One region of the Blautia sp. MSK18_10 genome, then DNA from elsewhere that is predicted to be linked to it. Evidence: riboswitches for the same ligand, from Rfam matches in the RefSeq annotation. Region 1 holds a riboswitch; the other holds the start of a gene.
The links. Region 1 has a riboswitch for FMN ahead of ribD (bifunctional diaminohydroxyphosphoribosylaminopyrimidine deaminase/5-amino-6-(5-phosphoribosylamino)uracil reductase RibD). Riboswitches for the same ligand answer to the same signal wherever they lie in the genome.
Positions count from the first base shown of each region.

Region 2: another riboswitch for FMN. It lies ahead of LI074_RS00810 (ECF transporter S component); the one in region 1 lies ahead of ribD (bifunctional diaminohydroxyphosphoribosylaminopyrimidine deaminase/5-amino-6-(5-phosphoribosylamino)uracil reductase RibD).

Region 1 covers NZ_JAJCGT010000018.1:25,403-34,544, reverse strand. Annotated here, with positions in the region: gene ribE (riboflavin synthase) at 1-582, opposite strand, end outside; gene ribD (bifunctional diaminohydroxyphosphoribosylaminopyrimidine deaminase/5-amino-6-(5-phosphoribosylamino)uracil reductase RibD) at 563-1,672, opposite strand; FMN riboswitch at 1,917-2,031, opposite strand; gene LI074_RS09035 (AAA family ATPase) at 2,138-3,628, opposite strand; gene trpS (tryptophan--tRNA ligase) at 3,978-5,039, shown strand; gene gnpA (1,3-beta-galactosyl-N-acetylhexosamine phosphorylase) at 5,151-7,307, opposite strand; gene LI074_RS09020 (AraC family transcriptional regulator) at 7,679-8,518, shown strand; gene fliB (flagellin lysine-N-methylase) at 8,523-9,142, shown strand, end outside.
Region 2 covers NZ_JAJCGT010000001.1:180,255-189,396, forward strand. Annotated here, with positions in the region: gene LI074_RS00790 (glycoside hydrolase family 3 protein) at 1-1,988, opposite strand, end outside; gene LI074_RS00795 (NUDIX hydrolase) at 2,061-2,675, opposite strand; gene LI074_RS00800 (HI0074 family nucleotidyltransferase substrate-binding subunit) at 2,716-3,105, opposite strand; gene LI074_RS00805 (nucleotidyltransferase family protein) at 3,092-3,385, opposite strand; gene LI074_RS00810 (ECF transporter S component) at 3,587-4,222, opposite strand; FMN riboswitch at 4,360-4,493, opposite strand; gene LI074_RS00815 (hypothetical protein) at 4,625-5,104, shown strand; gene LI074_RS00820 (DUF5684 domain-containing protein) at 5,613-6,062, shown strand; gene LI074_RS00825 (SH3 domain-containing protein) at 6,192-7,088, opposite strand; gene LI074_RS00830 (transposase) at 7,904-8,497, opposite strand; gene LI074_RS00835 (hypothetical protein) at 8,458-8,952, opposite strand.

The DNA.
Region 1 (9,142 bases):
CGTTATTAATTTTTCCACGTATTTTCCAATTATGTCTGTCTCCAGATTGACGATATCTCCTTCTTTGCGTTCTCCGAGGACTGTAATCTTTACTGTATGAGGAATTGCAGAAATGGAAAAGTCTGTTTCTGAGACTTTTGCCACTGTAAGACTGATTCCATCAACTGTTACAGAACCTTTTGTCACAATATATTTCATAATTTGTGGTGAAGCCTGAATGGTGTACCAGACAGCATTATCATCTCTGCGAATTTCCGTGATTTTTCCTGTTCCATCCACATGCCCGGCAACAATGTGTCCTCCAAATCTTCCATTTGCAGGCATTGCCCTTTCCAGATTTACATGCTGTCCCAAAGAAAGCTGAATCAGCGCAGAACGATTCAATGTCTCATGCATCACATCTGCTGTAAAACCATCTTCCAGACATGCAGTTACAGTGAGGCAGATTCCATTTACAGCTACACTGTCCCCTGTTTTCAGATCATCCAGAATTTTCTCTGCCCGTATCGTAAATACTGCTGAATTTGCTCCTTTTTTTATTTTTTTCACAGTTCCCAGTTCTTCAACAATTCCCGTGAACATTACTCTTCACCTCACTCTCTATAAGAAAATCATCTCCTATTCTGATTATTTCGCTGTTTTTTAATAATATTGCGCTGGCAGGATCAGGAAATCCTTTTCCTTCTATCGGTGTCTTTGCACTTTCTCCCCCAAAAAGTTTGGGTGCTATATAGGTCTGGACTTTCTGAACAATACCGCTTTCGAGTGCTGACCAGTTTAAAGTGCCTCCTCCTTCCAGTAAGATACTGTCTATCTTTGCAGCTCCCAGAAGTTCCATTAGTCTGTTTAAATCTATGTGTCCGTTTTTTTCCGGGACATCCAGAACTTTACATCCCATATCTTCATAATTCTTTATCTTCTGCTGGTCTTTACTGCTGGTTGCAAAGATTGTTGGAATTGTTGATGCCGTTTTCACAATTCTGGAATTCAGTGGTGTCCGCAAGTGGGAGTCACAGATAATACGCACAGGATTTCTGCCGTTTTCCAGTCTGCATGTAAGCATCGGATCATCTGCCAGCACAGTTCCCACTCCAGCCATAATCCCTGTATATTTCAATCTCTGTTTCTGCACATGCATTCTGGCAGCTTCGCCTGTCACCCATCTGGATGCGCCTGTATAAGTGGCAATTTTTCCATCCATGGTCATCGCATATTTCATGACTACATATGGTTTTTGATTCTGTATGTAATAGAAAAATGCTTCATTGAGTTTATCGCACTCTTCTTTTAAAACGTTTTCCGTTACTTCGATCCCATGCTCTTTCAGAATCCGGATTCCTTTTCCTGAAACCAGGGGATTAGGGTCCGAGGAACCAATGATCACACGTCTGATCCCCGATTCCAGGATTGCATTGACACACGGAGGCTGTTTCCCGTAATGGCAGCAAGGTTCCAGAGTAACATATATGGAGGCACCTTCTGGCTGTTCTGTACATGATGCCAGAGCTTCCCTTTCTGCATGAGGTTCACCGTATTTTCTGTGATATCCCTGGCCAATGACTTTTCCTCTTTTGACGATCACGGCACCTACCATTGGGTTAGGTGCTGTAAATCCCATTCCTTTTTGTGCCAGTTCTAACGCCATTTTCATATATTGCCTGTCTTTTTCCATATCCGTTATATCTTTCAATCCCTCATCTCCTGTTCTTCTGATGGTACTGATGATACCAAAAAAGCCCCGGTGTCTTTCAACATCCAGGGCCTGTAAATTAATATCTGTTTGAATTATCTTCGTGTGAATCTGACTTTTTGCTTCATCATTAAAACTGCTTTGATGATATAAAAAAGCTCTGGAATAAATTTATTATTCCAGAGCAGTCGCTTTCACAGATCAGTTAATTCTTCTGTATCTCTACTACTATCTTCTTTCATCCAGACTGTACTGTCGGCTTCGGAATTGCACCGAATCATACCTTACGGCTCGTGGGCTTTACCACCGGTAGGGAATTGCACCCTGCCCTGAAGATCTTATTTTATTTTTATCAGCAATTTCTAAATTTTATCCTGCTGATGTCTGAAAGTATACTCTTAACTTTTATTTATGTCAAGATTTTTTCAAACATATAATTTCAGTTTTTCAGGAAAGTAATTCTCTTACCATCTCTGCATTGAATGTCACACCTGTCAGGTGGTCTACTTCAATCTGGTACAGGGCATTGGCTGCAATATGCTCTGCCGCCTGTTCCAGGTCACGGATTCCGCTGGTGTTTTTGTGTTTCTCAACAATAGCCTCCAGACCGTCTTCTGTCACTACGCATTCTTCTGCTTTGAGGCTCATACGTTTCAGAACTTTCGGAAGTACATATTTGGAGAAGATAATCTTCTTCTCTTCTGAGGTGTAATCCGGAATATCGATCACTGCAAAACGGGACATCAGAGGTGCGCTGATCTGGGATTTATCATTTGCTGTAGCGATCGGATAAACGCCCACTGTCGGCACCATACATTCCATGTAGTTATCTGTAAATCCAAGGTTGTCAAGCAGTGTCAGAAGTACATCTGCCGGGTTTCCGTTGCCCTTGCCTGATGCTGCTTTATCAAGCTCGTTGATGATGAATACAAGGTTGGATTCTCCTGCTGCTGAGAAGGCTTCCATGATGATTCCAGGCTTTGCGTTTGCATAGATCCTGGAGCTTCCTGTGAGCTGTTCCGGATCGTTGATGGAACTCATATCCAGAGTTGTCCACGGAAGTTTCAGGATACGGGCAACCGCATAGGCAATCTGAGATTTACCTGTACCTGCCGGGCCTACAAGAAGAAGTCCGTATGCCGGAAGTGTATGGGTACGGTTAATCTGAATGATCGTCTCAATGATACGCTGCTTTACAGATTCCATTCCGTAGAGTTCTTCGTCAAGGATTCTGCGGGCTTCCTGAGGATCAATTGCTTCAAAGTAATTACTCTTCCACTGTACATTCATCATAATGGAAAGAGCTCGCTGAGCATGGCGTCTTTCCTCCGGAGATACTTCGTGGGAACGGGCAACTGCAAGGTTTCTTCTTGCCCAGAGACGGATGTTGTCCGGAAGGGTTCTGCCTGCGCAGGTCATAAAATCAGTGATGCTCTGAATACTTGTCAGCTTCATTTCATCTCCTGTTTCTTCCTCATCTTCGTCTTCTGCGATCTCTGCCGGTGCACTGCTTGCAAGAAGTCTCTCGATCATAAACTGAAGAAATCCGTCCTCTGCGGAGAGCTTTGTGCCGCCGCCGAATGCAGTCTCACGAATCTTATAAACTGCATATCCTTTCTCCTGATTCTGTCCGGAAAGACGTACATTGATGTGATTCTCTCCAAGCCATTTCAGAAGGCTTACGAATCTTGAATCAATGCTAAGAATATCTGCTGCGAAAGTTCCATCGTCCTCTTTAAACTCAAAGGAAGTACGTTTGATCGGGTTTGTAAAAATACCGCAGGAATGATGTTTCCACTGGCGGCTGCTGTTATCAAGAACCATGATCGGTTTCTCAGGGGATGTTTCCTGTTCATTGGACTGGAAAGTCGTGTAGGTACATTCAGACTGTACACCTGGTTTCTTGTCTGAAGCACCGCTGAAATCAAATACTGGCATGGTGTGTTTACTCCTTTTATCTTATCCTTATTCAGTGTAAAATTTTGTATAATTCCTTATTATTTTAGCAGAATCTTTCCTTTTTATCAATTATGGAAATGTATTTCCTGTATAATTATTCACAAATTTAGCTGCTTTTTGATTCTGACCACTTTTCTCTTCCAATATATCATAATACCATACAGATATATGGTATTATTTAGCGCACATAAAACCATACTGGTGTAACATAATACCTATTTATTCTCTCAAAATCATTGACGGTAACATTCGCAGGCTTTATAATAGGGATAACTGAGAATTTCCAGATATTCTCTGGAAATTCGAAATTTACTTTTAGGAGAGCAAAATGAGCAAAATTATTTTAACCGGTGACCGCCCAACAGGCCGCCTTCATGTTGGACATTATGTTGGTTCATTATCCGAGCGTGTTCGTTTACAGAACTCCGGCTTATATGATGAAATTTATATTATGATCGCAGATGCACAGGCATTAACAGATAACGCTGAACACCCTGAGAAAGTTCGCCAGAACATCCTTCAGGTCGCCCTGGATTATCTTGCATGCGGCATTGATCCTGAGAAATCCACTATCTTTATCCAGTCCATGGTTCCGGAGCTTACAGAGCTTACTTTCTATTATATGAACCTTGTTACTGTGGCACGTGTACAGCGTAATCCTACAGTTAAATCTGAAATCCAGATGCGTAATTTCGAGGCAAGCATCCCCGTCGGTTTCTTCTGCTATCCGATCAGCCAGGCTGCAGACATCACTGCATTCCACGCTACTACTGTTCCGGTTGGCGAAGATCAGCTTCCAATGCTCGAGCAGTGCAAGGAGATCGTCCACAAATTTAATACTGTTTATGGCGAAACTCTGACAGAGCCTGAGATTATTCTGCCATCCAATAAAGCATGCTTACGTCTGCCAGGTATTGACGGAAAAGCAAAAATGAGCAAATCTCTCGGAAACTGCATCTACCTTTCAGATGAAGAAGCTGATGTTAAGAAGAAGGTTATGTCCATGTTCACAGACCCGAATCATCTTCGTGTGGAAGATCCGGGACGTGTGGAAGGAAACCCTGTATTTATTTATCTGGACGCATTCTGCAAACCGGAATATTTTGCAGAGTTCCTGCCTGAATATCAGAATCTGGATGAACTGAAAGCCCATTATACACGCGGCGGTCTGGGTGATGTCAAGGTTAAGAAATTCCTGAACAAAGTACTCCAGGCAGAGCTTTCTCCAATCCGCGAGAGACGTAAATACTGGGAGCAGCATCTTGATGATGTATATGATATCCTCAAAGAGGGAAGCAGGGTTGCTGAAGCAAAAGCTGCACAGACACTTCATGATGTTCGTTCAGCAATGCAGATCAACTACTTTGATGATAACAGCTTAATCAAATAATTCTGTAACAAATACAAAAACAGGTTCAGATACAAAGTATATTTTACTTCAATCTGAACCTGTTTATTTTTATGTTATGATGTTAGGGTCAAAAGGCATTTTGCCCTAACTTTATATCTGATACCATTTGATCTCATTTGCCTCCAGATGTAACTGGAAGCTGCTTCCATCTCCTCTGTAAACAGTAGTATCCTGTGGCTCATAAGTATTATTTACCACACAGTATTTACCATTCTTTACATAAGCATGTACTTCTACATTGTAGTTAGTGGAATACCAGCAGTGAAGTTCTTCCTCTGCAGATGCTGACCAGAGAACTGCTCTGTAGAATACACGGCTGTTTTTGAAGCTGTATGGAAGTCCACTGATATAAACGCCTCTTCCTTTTCCGAATTTCTTTACAGCCATCTGTACTTCCTGTTCTTTCTGGATCAGGATTTCTGTCTCCGGCAATGCATAAATATTCTTCTTGCCTTCTCCAAAATCAATCTCTCCCTCTGCATCCTGCAGGATAAAATGGTCTCTGTGTTCTTCCCAGTTATATTTATCAGTGTTCAGATTGAATCCATGCTCCTCTTCCACACCAAGAATATCATCCAGCTGGAAGAATTTGCCCTGCCACTGATGTGCAGCCGGTTCTCCTACACCGATAAATCCTCCGCCGTTGTATACAAATTCCCTGACAGCAGTAATAACTGTTTCATCGATCCAGTTTTCTCCGCCTGTCTGTGCAGTATCTGCATCTCCCACATTAATAATAACATCAAAGTTTTTCAGCAGTTCTCTGTTTTCACGGATGTCATCAAAGCTGATAAATGACACGTCAAAAGGTGCACCGCTTAATGCTTCTATAATTCCAAAATAAGAATAATTCTGCTTATAATAAATAGCATGATGTACCATGTGGTTACCCCAGGAACGCATTTTTCCCCAACAGTTCAGAACTGCCACACGTTTCACGCAATAGGGAGTTGTTCCCTGAATATTATCATACAGAGTACGGAATTCCTCACATACTTCTTTGATATACTGTACAAAGTCCGGGAATTCAAGGGCAAGTTTCAGATATCCGCCGTAGCCTATTCTCTGGATCGGGCTTCTTAAGATTGCTCTTCTTGCTGTTACCCAGTTCACTTTTGCCTCTTTTACAGGATCTCCTCCTTCATGGAAGGTATCCGGGAAGAAATATGGCAGGAATCTTCCTTCTGTATATTTCACATTCTTAATGTCACTGAACAAGCGTAAGGTTGCTCCGTTTCCAACACTTCCCACTACAGCGTCCAGTCCGATGGATGCAAATTCATCCATAAAAGGTTCCATACCGATCCAGTGGTCTCCCATGAACATCATAGCCTCTTTGCCATATTCATGAACAATATCTACCATTTCTTTGGCAAGCTTCGCTACTTCTCTTCTCTGGAATGCCTGGAAATCTTTAAATTCTTTAGACGGGATTCTGTATGTATTGTTCATATATCCCTGATCAATGATATATTCCGCTCTGAAAGGATAGCCCACTTCTTTCTCAAACTGCTCCAGAATATATGGGCTGACAGATGCAGAATAGCCAAACCAGTCTACATATTTTTCTCTTGCAAGCTCATCAAATATAAGGGTAAACTGATGGAAAAATGTAGTGAAACGCACAACATCCACATATTCATGGGTATCCAGGAATCTGCGCAAACGTTCCAGAGAATGAGCTTTTGTTTTTGGCTGGCGCACATCAAATGTGATCTGTGGCTCTACATCTTTCCAGTCATTTACTACTGAATTATACATGTGTACCGGGTCCCACATAATATATGCCAGAAAGCTTACAGTGTATTCATGAAACAGCTTTGCAGATCTGATCACTACATTACCTGTTTCTTCCTCATAGCTCCACAGCTCTGTTGATACCGGTTCTCCGGTGGTGCGGTCTATAACTTCCCACCATCTGTAGATATCATCTCTTGTATTCACTGCCAGCATATCCGGATATAAATGATCCATCAGGTGAATTTCCAGCTTGTCCTCTGTTGCTGTATGGAAAGATGTCATGATATACATCTGCTGGATTTCCTCAGGATGTGCCTTTGCCCATTCATTATCCTTACGGGTTGTATAATAGGTTGCATATATCTTGGAGCCAGTGTCTTTTAATTCCTTCGGGAATTCTGTTCCGTCACAGTCACGGATCGCATCTGCACCCCACTCATCCAGTATCTCCAGTGTCTGTGGCACTACATCCAGATTGGTTGGTATTGTTACACGACCTTTTTTCATTGTTGTTTGTCTCCTCTCTCTGTATAAACCTGTCTTACTTTTTACTTATCTAACCTGATTCTGCTCTTTCTTGCGCCTTATCTGTCTATAGAATACGTTCTTTCCAAAACATTTTCAATTCTCTTTTTGCTTTGTTTTTTAGAAATCTTGCTGTACAAATCAAATTGTGATATTATATAAAAAATGTTATCGAAAATTTTGAAAGGAATTCTGTTTTTGATTATAATACCCTATATTTTTTTATCTTTCAAAGTTTTTTTATGCATTTAGTCCAATCATAACAACTAAATGCAGAACAGATTCCCTCTATTATTTTTGTTCACTCTTTTGCATTAGACAAAATCACTAAATTATGGAGGAGGAACTTTTTTATGAGTACACATTCTCTTCGCTTCAGCCCTGAAGATACTGCACCACAGGAGGTCACACTTCTGAATGCATCTTCTTCCCTCTATGAAGGTGACTGGCCAAGCATTCCCCACTCCCATGCATTCACTGAATTATTTTATGTGCGGGACGGACAGGGGGAATTTCTGCTTGAAGATGAAATCTACCCTATTTCAAAAGATGACCTGATCATTGTTAACCCTCACATTAATCACACTGAAATTTCCAGAGGAAACCCACCTCTCAGCTATTTCACAGTGGGCGTAGACGGATTATCTTTCTCTTTTAATGATCAGAAAGAATATCGCATCTTTAACTGCAGAAAAAAGAAAACAGATCTGCTTTTTTACTTTAATGCTCTGTTTCAAGAACTGGATAATCAATCGGAAGGGTACGAAAAAATCTGCAGACATATGCTTAATATTCTGATCCTTCAGCTTCAGCGGATCACAGATTCTCCTTTTGAACTGATCACTGCACAACATCCAAGCAAGGAATGTGCACATATCAAGCGATATCTTGATTCTAATTACGGAGAAAACATCTCTCTTGATCATCTGTCTGCCATCAGCCACCTGAACAAGTATTATCTCAGCCATGAATTTACCAAATATTATGGGATTTCTCCTATGAACTATCTAAACCGAAAGCGGATTGAGGTATGTAAAGAACTTCTGGAAAATACTGATTATGGGATTTCAGATATTGCGCATCTCACAGGATTCTCCTCTCAGAGTTATCTCTCCCAGAGTTTTCGCAAATCCTGTGGCATGACTGCAGGAACTTACCGTAAACTTAAGAAAAAAAGAAAGGATCCTATTTAATATCATGCAATACACATTTCCAAACTACTATAAAGAATTTTCCTGCATTGCAGGAGCCTGTCCGGATACCTGCTGCGCAGGATGGCAGATCGTGATTGACGATCAGACACTGAAGAAGTACCAGCACTTTAAAGGTCCGTTCCGCAATCGCCTACACAATGATATTGACTGGAAACAACATGTTTTCCGCCAGTATAACAGACGCTGTGCTTTTCTCAACGAAGAGAACCTGTGTGATATCTACACAGAAGCAGGACCGGAAATGTTCTGCAGAACCTGCAGAAATTATCCTAGACATATTGAAGAATTTGAAGGTCTGCGTGAGATTTCCCTGTCGCTCTCCTGTCCGGAGGCAGCAAGGATTTTACTTTCCCAAAAAGAAAAGGTACACTTTATCACAAAAGAAAAAAAGACAAAAGAAGAAGTCTATGATGACTTTGATTATTTCCTGTTCACTGCACTTATGGACACCCGTGATATGCTTATAGATATCATCCAGGACAGAGCTGTACCCATGCAGAAACGTCTGTGGAAACTTCTGGCTGCTGCACATGATTTCCAGTTATGTGTAAATAAAAATGAACTCTTTAAATGGGAAGAAATGCGAAAACGACATGAAGATTC
Region 2 (9,142 bases), on a different contig from region 1:
GACTGGATGCCTCTTACCATAGCTGCACCTGTCTTTCCTGCAAGGTACGGATCTTCAGAATAATACTCAAAGTTACGGCCACAGAGCGGGCTTCTGTGAATGTTGCAGGCAGGAGTAAGCCAGATACTGATATTATTTTCTTTTACTTCTTCCGCTCCTGCTTTACCAACTTTCTCTACCAGTTCTTCATCCCAGGTGCTGGCAAGAAGTGTGGCACATGGCCAGGCAGTTGTGTTCACTCCGCATTTCGGAAGAATACGAAGTCCGGCTGGTCCGTCTGCAGTCATCACATTCGGGACTCCGTATTCCGGAAGATTTCCCATTCCAAATGTATTGGCACATCCTGTGTTTGGCTGTCCGCCAAGGAGATTGATACAGTCATCCAATGTCAGGACATCCATAAACTCATCCAATGTCATTTTACCATCTGCTACATCAGAGAAGCGAACTCCCTTGGAATCAAGAAAATCAAGAAAGTCTATTCCTTTTTGTCCTCTTGTATCAGGGCATGGAAGACCGATGGCATATTTATCCTGTCTCGGAAGTCCTTCTTCTTCCACATATTCACGCTGTGGAAGTTCCTCATAAGAACCGTCCGCAAGCATACGTTTCTGAAGATGATATGGTGCTGCCTTCCGGCTTAACTGCTCAGTTACTGTATCTTCTTTTACTACATATGTAAAGTCAATCTTCGCTGCATCTCTTACGTTTGTACCAATATAGATTGCATATTCTCCTGCTTCCAGAACATATGCAGACTTGCATACTTTGCCCAGATCATCGTAAGACGCCATCTGATTTACAGGAAGTTTCAGGGTAAGAATCTGTCGTTCACCCGGCTGAAGAATGCTGGTCTTTTTGAATGCTCCCAGCACTTTCGCAGGCTTTCCGAGTTTACCCTGTGGTGCTCCGTAATAGAGCTGGATAACTTCTTTTCCCGCTTTTTTTCCGGTATTGGTTACTTCAGTAAGAACTGTGATCACACCGTTTTCTTCGGAAGCACCAGTCACCTTCCAGTCAAAATCTGTGTAGGAAAGTCCAAATCCAAACGGATAATTTACTCTCTTTGCTGCACCCGGAATTGTCTCAAAGTAACGGTATCCTACATAAATATCTTCTGTGTAATCCACATAGAATGCAGACTCATGGAAGTTTGCTGTGGATGGATAATCTTCCAGATCTTTTGCATAAGTATCGGATAATTTACCGGATGGATTAACATCACCACAAAGTATATCTGCTGTTGCAAGACCACCTTCCATACCGCCCTGCCATGCCATCAGTACTGACTGGATCTCATCACAGTCTCTGAACCATTTCGTGTCCACGATACCGCCAACATTCATCACTACGATTACATGTGGGAATGCTTTCTTTACTTTCTCTACCATGGCATTCTCTGCATTTGTCAGGCAGAAATCACCGTTTTCAAAAATCTTCGCTGACAACTCGGAGTTTCTTTTTTCCTCTCCGTCAAGAACGTATCCATCCTGTGCTGCTTCACATTTTCTGTCCCATCCTTCGCCTGAAAAACGGCAAATGGTAATTACTGCAGTATCTGTATATTCTCGCGCTTCATTCAGAAGTTCATCCGGAAGCTCCGGCTCAACTGTCATACCTGGTACTGCACCATCTGCGTATTGTTTCTGAATATCTTTTTCATAATATTTCGCAAGTTTATCGAAAACTTCTACTTTTCCCTCATCCTCTTTAATCTTCATGCCCTCATAAAGATTACGGATATATTCTACAGTTACATCGCCACTTCCTCCGCCGCCTTTTACGTAGTCTACAGTACCCTTACCAAAGAGTGCGACTTTCGTCCCTCTCCGAATCGGAAGTGCATTTTTCTCATTTTTCAGAAGGACCATTCCCTCTCCTGCTGCCATTCTGGAAAGTGCAATGTGTTCTTTACTTCCTGTAACTCTCCGTCCATCTTCTCCCAGCGGAAGCACAGGCTGGAAGAAGCTTCTCTGCCATTTTGCCATTATCTTAATTCTCCTTTAATTCTCCTTAGTCAAGCAGATAAAATCATCCGCTTCGCTACTTGCTTGATTTGGTTAAAGTTCTTCCTTCAAAAATGCAAAAGGTTCTTCATCCTGAAGGAAATGCATAAGCTGATATGCACACATGATCGCTACATTTTCTTCACGCAGAATCCTCTTTACTTCTTCTCTGTCAGCAAGTACAACTTCAATTTCCTCTGTGTCTTCCTGTGCATCTTTACTGATTTCACCTTCCGCATATCCATAAACAGTTGCGCAGGATTCATCTGTCATGCCAACCGTTGTGAAATAAGGTTTCTCAAATGCAGGATCTACTTTCAGAGGTGTGAATTTCAGTCCTGTTTCCTCGTACATTTCTCTTACTGCACCCTCATGGAATTCTTCGTTCGATTCTACCAGACCTGCCGGGAATTCGTAGATATATCCGCCAATTGCGTATCTGTACTGACGTACTAATACAACTCTGTCTCTCTTTTCCCCATAAAGACTGTAAATGATCACGCCATCCGGAGTGTTTTTACCTGTTTTTATCTTTAATTCGTTAATACTCTTCGCACGGGATGCCACGAAATATGACACAGGAGTGTTGTGAATGCTTGTTGCATTTAAATGGTACAAATTTAAAAATTTACAATCTGTCAGTTTTTCAATATTGTGTATCTGTCCCATAATGGATACTTCCTTTCGCTTTCTATACCTTCGCTGATTATTACAGCCAATTTTCTTCTATCTCTGTTTTTAGTTCGCAAAACATCTGATAAAACTCTTCTTTTGCATCAGCTATAATTCCTAACGCAATTTTCTGATTGTAAGAATGTGTAACATTATTTCTTGCCTGCAATGCACGAAGCCACTGCTCCTCATCTCTTATCATTCCTGCTTTATAGGCAGTCTTCAGAATGATTTTCGGTGAACCTGTTGCTCCCTCTGCATATCCATGAATCTCCAGTATTTCTTTCATCATTTTCCATGACTGCTCAAAACAAATTTCATACAATCCTACGAGTCCGGTAATCACTACATTATCATATGGTTCTTCATAATTATAAATATCTTTCATGTTAGACAGTGCATTGCAGAAATTCTCATATTTTCTCATACAAAATCCTCCCTTCCTTCTCTATAGATTCTCTTAATTCATCCTGCATGTCACGATCAAGATTTACAATATCATACTCCAGAAGAGTACTTGTCTCTTCATCCACATCTAACGCAAACCTTGCAAAATCTCCTCCTGTGACTGCAATATCTATATCACTTGTTCTTCTGAAATCCCCTCTTGCTCTCGAACCAAAAAGAATTACTTTTTCAATATCATATTTTTGCGCAAGGTTTCGGATTTCTTCTATAACTTCCGGTCTGATTCCTGTATCATTCATTTTATAAACCTCACATTCCGATGTTTATATCGTCTGTTTTATCTTACCATATTATCGTATCTTTTTTAAGTCTGTCTGACAATTTCCGTAATTATTTTTTACACATAAAAAGAAGAACAGCCGCAGATTTTTCATCATACGGCTGTTCTTCTTTTTTATTTATTGTACTGCCAATTTATTTATTCTTTATCAGATATAAAATCAATCTCCCTTGAGCACCACGCGGATTCTCTTATAAATCAGGAATACGATCAGGGATGTCAGAGCATATTTGAATATGTTGAATGGGAAAATGATCATTGCTGCAAATGTAAGAAGATTATTTACAGAACTGTGTACTGCACTTCCCATTTCGATAAATGCTTCTACCGGCATTCCAAAAGCCTTTCCGTATGCCGGAAGTAACACGAATGCATTGATAAAGCATGCAACTACTGCTGTAAGTACGGTTCCAACTGCCATTCCGATCACTGCATGTTTTCTGCTCTTAACAGATTTATAACGGTAGATCAGACCTGCCGGGACTGCAAATGTACATCCAAAAATGAAGTTTGCCACATCGCCTACACCTGCTGTCATAGAGCCCTTTGTTACCAGATGCACAAGAATTTTCACCAGCTCGATCAGTACACCTGCGATCGGTCCCATTGCAAATGAGCCAACCAGTACCGGGATTTCTGAAAAATCCAGCTGATAAAAAGTCGGTGCCAGGAAAGGAAGCGGAAACTCCAGATTCATTAAAATTCCTGCGATAGCGCCAAGCATGGCTATCTGTGTAACGGTTCTCGTCTTACTCCTTGCCATCGCATTTCCATTTCTTAATACCTGTTCACTCATACTGTTTCTCTCCTTTGAAATTATTCTTTGTTTAAAAGAAAATTCCACAAGCTTTTTATATAATGAAGATTTTCTTCAACATATAAAAAAACCCCGGATCATATATCCGGGGTAATGAGCACGTATGGTAAATATCGCGTGTTCTTCTCTCATCCAGACTATACTGTCGGTCCTGGAATTCCACCAGATCAGCCGCCGAAGCGGGTCGCGGACTATAACCGCCGGTAGGGAATCTCAGCTGATGCTGATCACCACAACCCCGAAGAATTTTCTTTTATTTGCGTCTGATTATACTACATACAGATATCTATTGTCAATACAACTATTCCATTACGCTCCTCTATTGACTTTGCTTTTCCAGGCTATTATAATAAATCCAGAAAACGAAAGGAGGTTTTCAATATGAAAACATGGACAAAGAAGTTCCAGAAAATGTTAACACTGATACTTGCCATCTGCCTCGTTACCGGCTGCATGGGATTCTCAAATGTGCAGGCAGCTACCGGAAAGTCAGGTACAACCTACTATGATACCTGCATAAATGGAAAAAAAGGCGGAACAATAACAACCAATGGCACAAAATACTATATGTCAGGCACAAGAAAGGCTATATGTAAGGGGAACACTCTGACAATGTATGCGTCATTTAATACTTCCAAAAACGGAATATTAAACAGCCAAAACAAAAAAGCATATATAAAATACGGAAAACATACATTTAAACTTACTTCCAAGACCAAATACTATTTTTCCGGAGGTGAAGCTCCCAACGATTATTGCTCAAAATCCGCTTTCATGTCTACCATGAGAAGCATGAATGGATTAGGTCTGCGCATTAAGGTAACCAATGGAAAAGTTGTTGAGATGTCTTTCAATTCATGATACCACAAAACCCGCAAAGCTGGAAATTCCCACTTTACGGCTTTTGTTTAACTTGTCATTATTTTTTCCGAAACCATTCTTTTTTCTCTGTTCTCACAACCCATCCCTGAGAAGATTTTCATCTTATCAGGCACTTTTCATAAGTCAGACGAATATTTGTAATATTAAAGCAGGAGACTCACTTCATTGATAAAATTTTACTCTGCCTGATCAATATTATCAACCCTACAGCCCGCTAATACAACCATTCCAGGATTAGAAAAACAGGAAATCACTGCCAGACAAATGAAAAATATATAATATCCCGGTATTTTGTAGTTCATAAGTATTGCTGCCATAGTTTTCACCTCGCTTATGTACAATCTTCTTTGATAATTGACGAACTACTGAGAATATGCTTTAATGGATTTAGCATAAATACTTCAGGAGAACAAACATAGTTCTCAACTATGCTTCTACACCAACGATACATGTATCATATCTCACAGAAAGAAATGGGGGAACACAAATGGGACTTATAGCTATCAGCAGCATGGTATTCTTAGGTGGTATGTATCTGATGATTGCATTCGCATGGTGGCTTCTGCAGATTATTGCCAACTGGAGAATCTTTACCAAAGCAGGGGAGGCCGGATGGAAAAGTATTATTCCAATATATGGCGATTATATTTCTTATAAAATCGCATGGCAACCTGCATATTTCTGGCTGACATTGGTTCTTGGAATCGTATCTTCCTGCTTACAGGGAACTCTTGAAACAAACGACAGTTTAATGATCTCCATGATCATCGTACTGATCAAAATCATACTTGCCATAATCAGCATTATGTACAGTGTTAAGCTTGCAAGAGCCTTCGGCAGAGGCACAGGATTCGCCATTGGTCTTATCTTCTTACCGCCAATCTTCATGCTGATCCTTGGCTTCGGCGATGACAGATATTATGGGGCAGATAAATAAGTATATATTAAATGGAAAATCCCCGGAACTTACGTTCCGAGGATTTTTACATATATACAGATTACAGTTTATTATAGAATTCTGTTGTCAAAATATTCTTTTACCGTTTCACAGCAAAAATCAGAATTGTCAGTCCACTGGAGCAGACAGATAACTTGCCAGACAATATCCAGATGAACCTTGATAATACACAGAAATAAATCCGTTTCCGGCATCTCCGAATGTAGCAACGGCTGTTCCCAACGGAATCTGACAAATTTCAGCAGCATTTACATCTGGATTTGTACGAAGAGTAATACTCTCATTACAGTTAATTACATATCTGGTATGTGGAATAGGTGCTCCTTCCGTCGGTTCCTGATATCTGGTGACCTGCGTCAGTGCAATCCATCCGTATGTACCATTATAATTTGTATAGCCCCATGAATTTCCATTGGAAGCCACTGCTTCCTGAGTTACAGTCAGAACTGTTCCGTTTGGAATCATGTCTGGAAGAACTTTGTCATACTCCACTCCTGCGCCACAGCGCATGTTTACACCGCCATCAGGAGCTGTTACTTCTACATCATAAGAATTTCCATGGGTTGGAATATCTCCCGGTGCAAGTAGTGCTATCTTATTAGCAAATTCTGTATAGTTTTCATTTGCATTAAGCTCCCTTGATTCTAGCAATGTTTGCACAATATCTTTTCCACTCTTTGTAATTCGTGTTATCTCCTGATATCCTTGATATCCATACAAAAAATACATTCCATTTCCATCTGGGGCTGTATAAAATAGTCCCTGTCTGCCTACATTTCCAATATAGCTCACATATTTTCCATCTTCCAATGTATAAATATCATTTACCCAATCAGCAAGGCAGGTGCCATGTGATATAAGCAACTCTCTTATTCCGTCCTGATCAATATCATATAAAGCCACGGAAATGCTAAAATCTCCGGAAATGGCTCCTGCATCTGCTATTACATTTTCGTATGCTGCGTACTCTGTCATATCTTTGTAATTCGTTGGATTTGATGCCATTACCTCGACATTTTGTCCTAATATTGAACTGGTTGTAATCAACAAACTGGCAACAATTGATATTTTAACTAAATTTCTATTCTTTTTCATAGCTATACCCCACTTTCACTCGTATACAATTCTGTTATTTACATCAAATTCATTACATTTTCAAGATGATCTGTAGTTCCATCACTTTCCCTTCTATTTGTTATCTTTTCTACACCCAAAACAGCATTAATATATCCATGTTTACATCTTATACTCTTTATTATACTTTTTCTTTTTCAAATACTCAATCATTAATCACCATTGAATAACTAATTGTTTTTTTCTTTCGTTACTGTTCAGACCCAATGTCATTAACTTAAGCAATTTGCTAATACTGCATTGATGAAAATATCAGCAGAAGGATTTGATTATGATAAAAAAGGGGATATTGAGGGATTAAGATACAATGTTTTACTGAAATTTGGGTATAACAAAAAGACAAAATCAATATTTAACATTGAAATTTGTCTAAAGATGAAATATAGTAATATATGAGTTAATGCTAATGTCTATAACAAAAACTCATCGGAAGTTTAAACCTATGCTGGCGGGCAAAGGTTCTTCCAGGTCTGATCGGCTCAATATTTCGAGCGATCAGACCTTTTACATTTATCTTTGTTATCCCATCGTGAATCCTAAAAAAATCCCTGCATGTTTTAAGCGCGGATGAATAATTCGCCTGATATTCATAAGCACGATCTTCCCGATCAATAGTTACATTTATGATTATGCTGGAACTGAAATTATATAGAATAACTCTTGCCCATACTTCCTGCACAATATAATCATATTTTTTTTGAGTGAAACGTTTTCAGACACATGGAATATTTTAAATCTCGGAAAGAGTTTTCCTCCTGCCATCTCAGATGATAAAGAGCTTTGAAATCTTCAGCTTTAAACTCTTCTTCTGGAAGATTCGTAGCAATGTTTTCATAAGAGCCATCATCAAGCTGTATGCGTAACAAACGTAAAGCAAGGTCATATTCCGTTCTTTGATCATTGAGATAATCCATCGGAGCATTCTGATAAATGTATCGGTATGAAGAGAATAGTTCAGGTCTGGAATATTTGCTTACAGCTTTAGACCTCGTCAGTATAAGAGAGATATCTTCATCAAAAGCTGGCAGGGTATCAACCGGATATCCCATCATTCCGGAAGCTCTTTTATCGTTACATCGGATAAGGAAGTACTGCCCCTTTTCAATCACATGGGCAAAGTTGTTGTAAGAAGTATAACCTCTGTCCCCAAAGAAAATGACTTTGTAGTGTTCAGGGATATCTGCAGAATCAACCATGGAACAAAAAGCAGAATACTCATTTCGCTTTCGGGCAGGCTGGACTAAAATATCAGTAAAACGCTTATCAAGTAAAGAAAACATAGCATTGATATGGATCTGATATGGATCTGGTTAAATCCTCTGGTAGATTTACCATTTGGTTCAAAATAGGTATCCTTATCTTCAGGGTTAAGGAAAATATCACAGGAAGAACCATCGCAGGCCCAGAATTCATATTTACCGTTATATAGTTTTTTAGGAAGTTTCCTGTTAAAAGCAAGAAGAAGATTCCGAAAAGCATCTTCCCTGATCTTTTTACGCTGTCTGTAAAAAGCCGCTTTGGAAGGTGCATCGATAGTACGTCCGAAAAAACGGTACAGTTCTTCCCTGATACAGTCAGCTTCCATAGTCAGAAACATCAGCATATAATCTTTAAAACCAAGTTTTCTGTTTCTGATAAAATCAACTCCGGGTTTGACAGCATATTTTTCCGGTGTTTTGGAAAGATCATTGATAGCAGCAAGTAAAATAGCTTTGATAGAATCTGAATAGTTCATAAATAAATACTCCTTTGATTAAGTAATTAAAAATAACAGTGCCTAATCAAAGGGCGTTATTACTGATTGATCAGTAATAACGCCGCATATTGAGGAGTATTTGTCAAGTAATATTTTAGGAAATATCAAGCAGGTATCAGAGAGAGCATTGCCCGTTTAACAAGCAACAATCTCTTAAGTTAATGACATT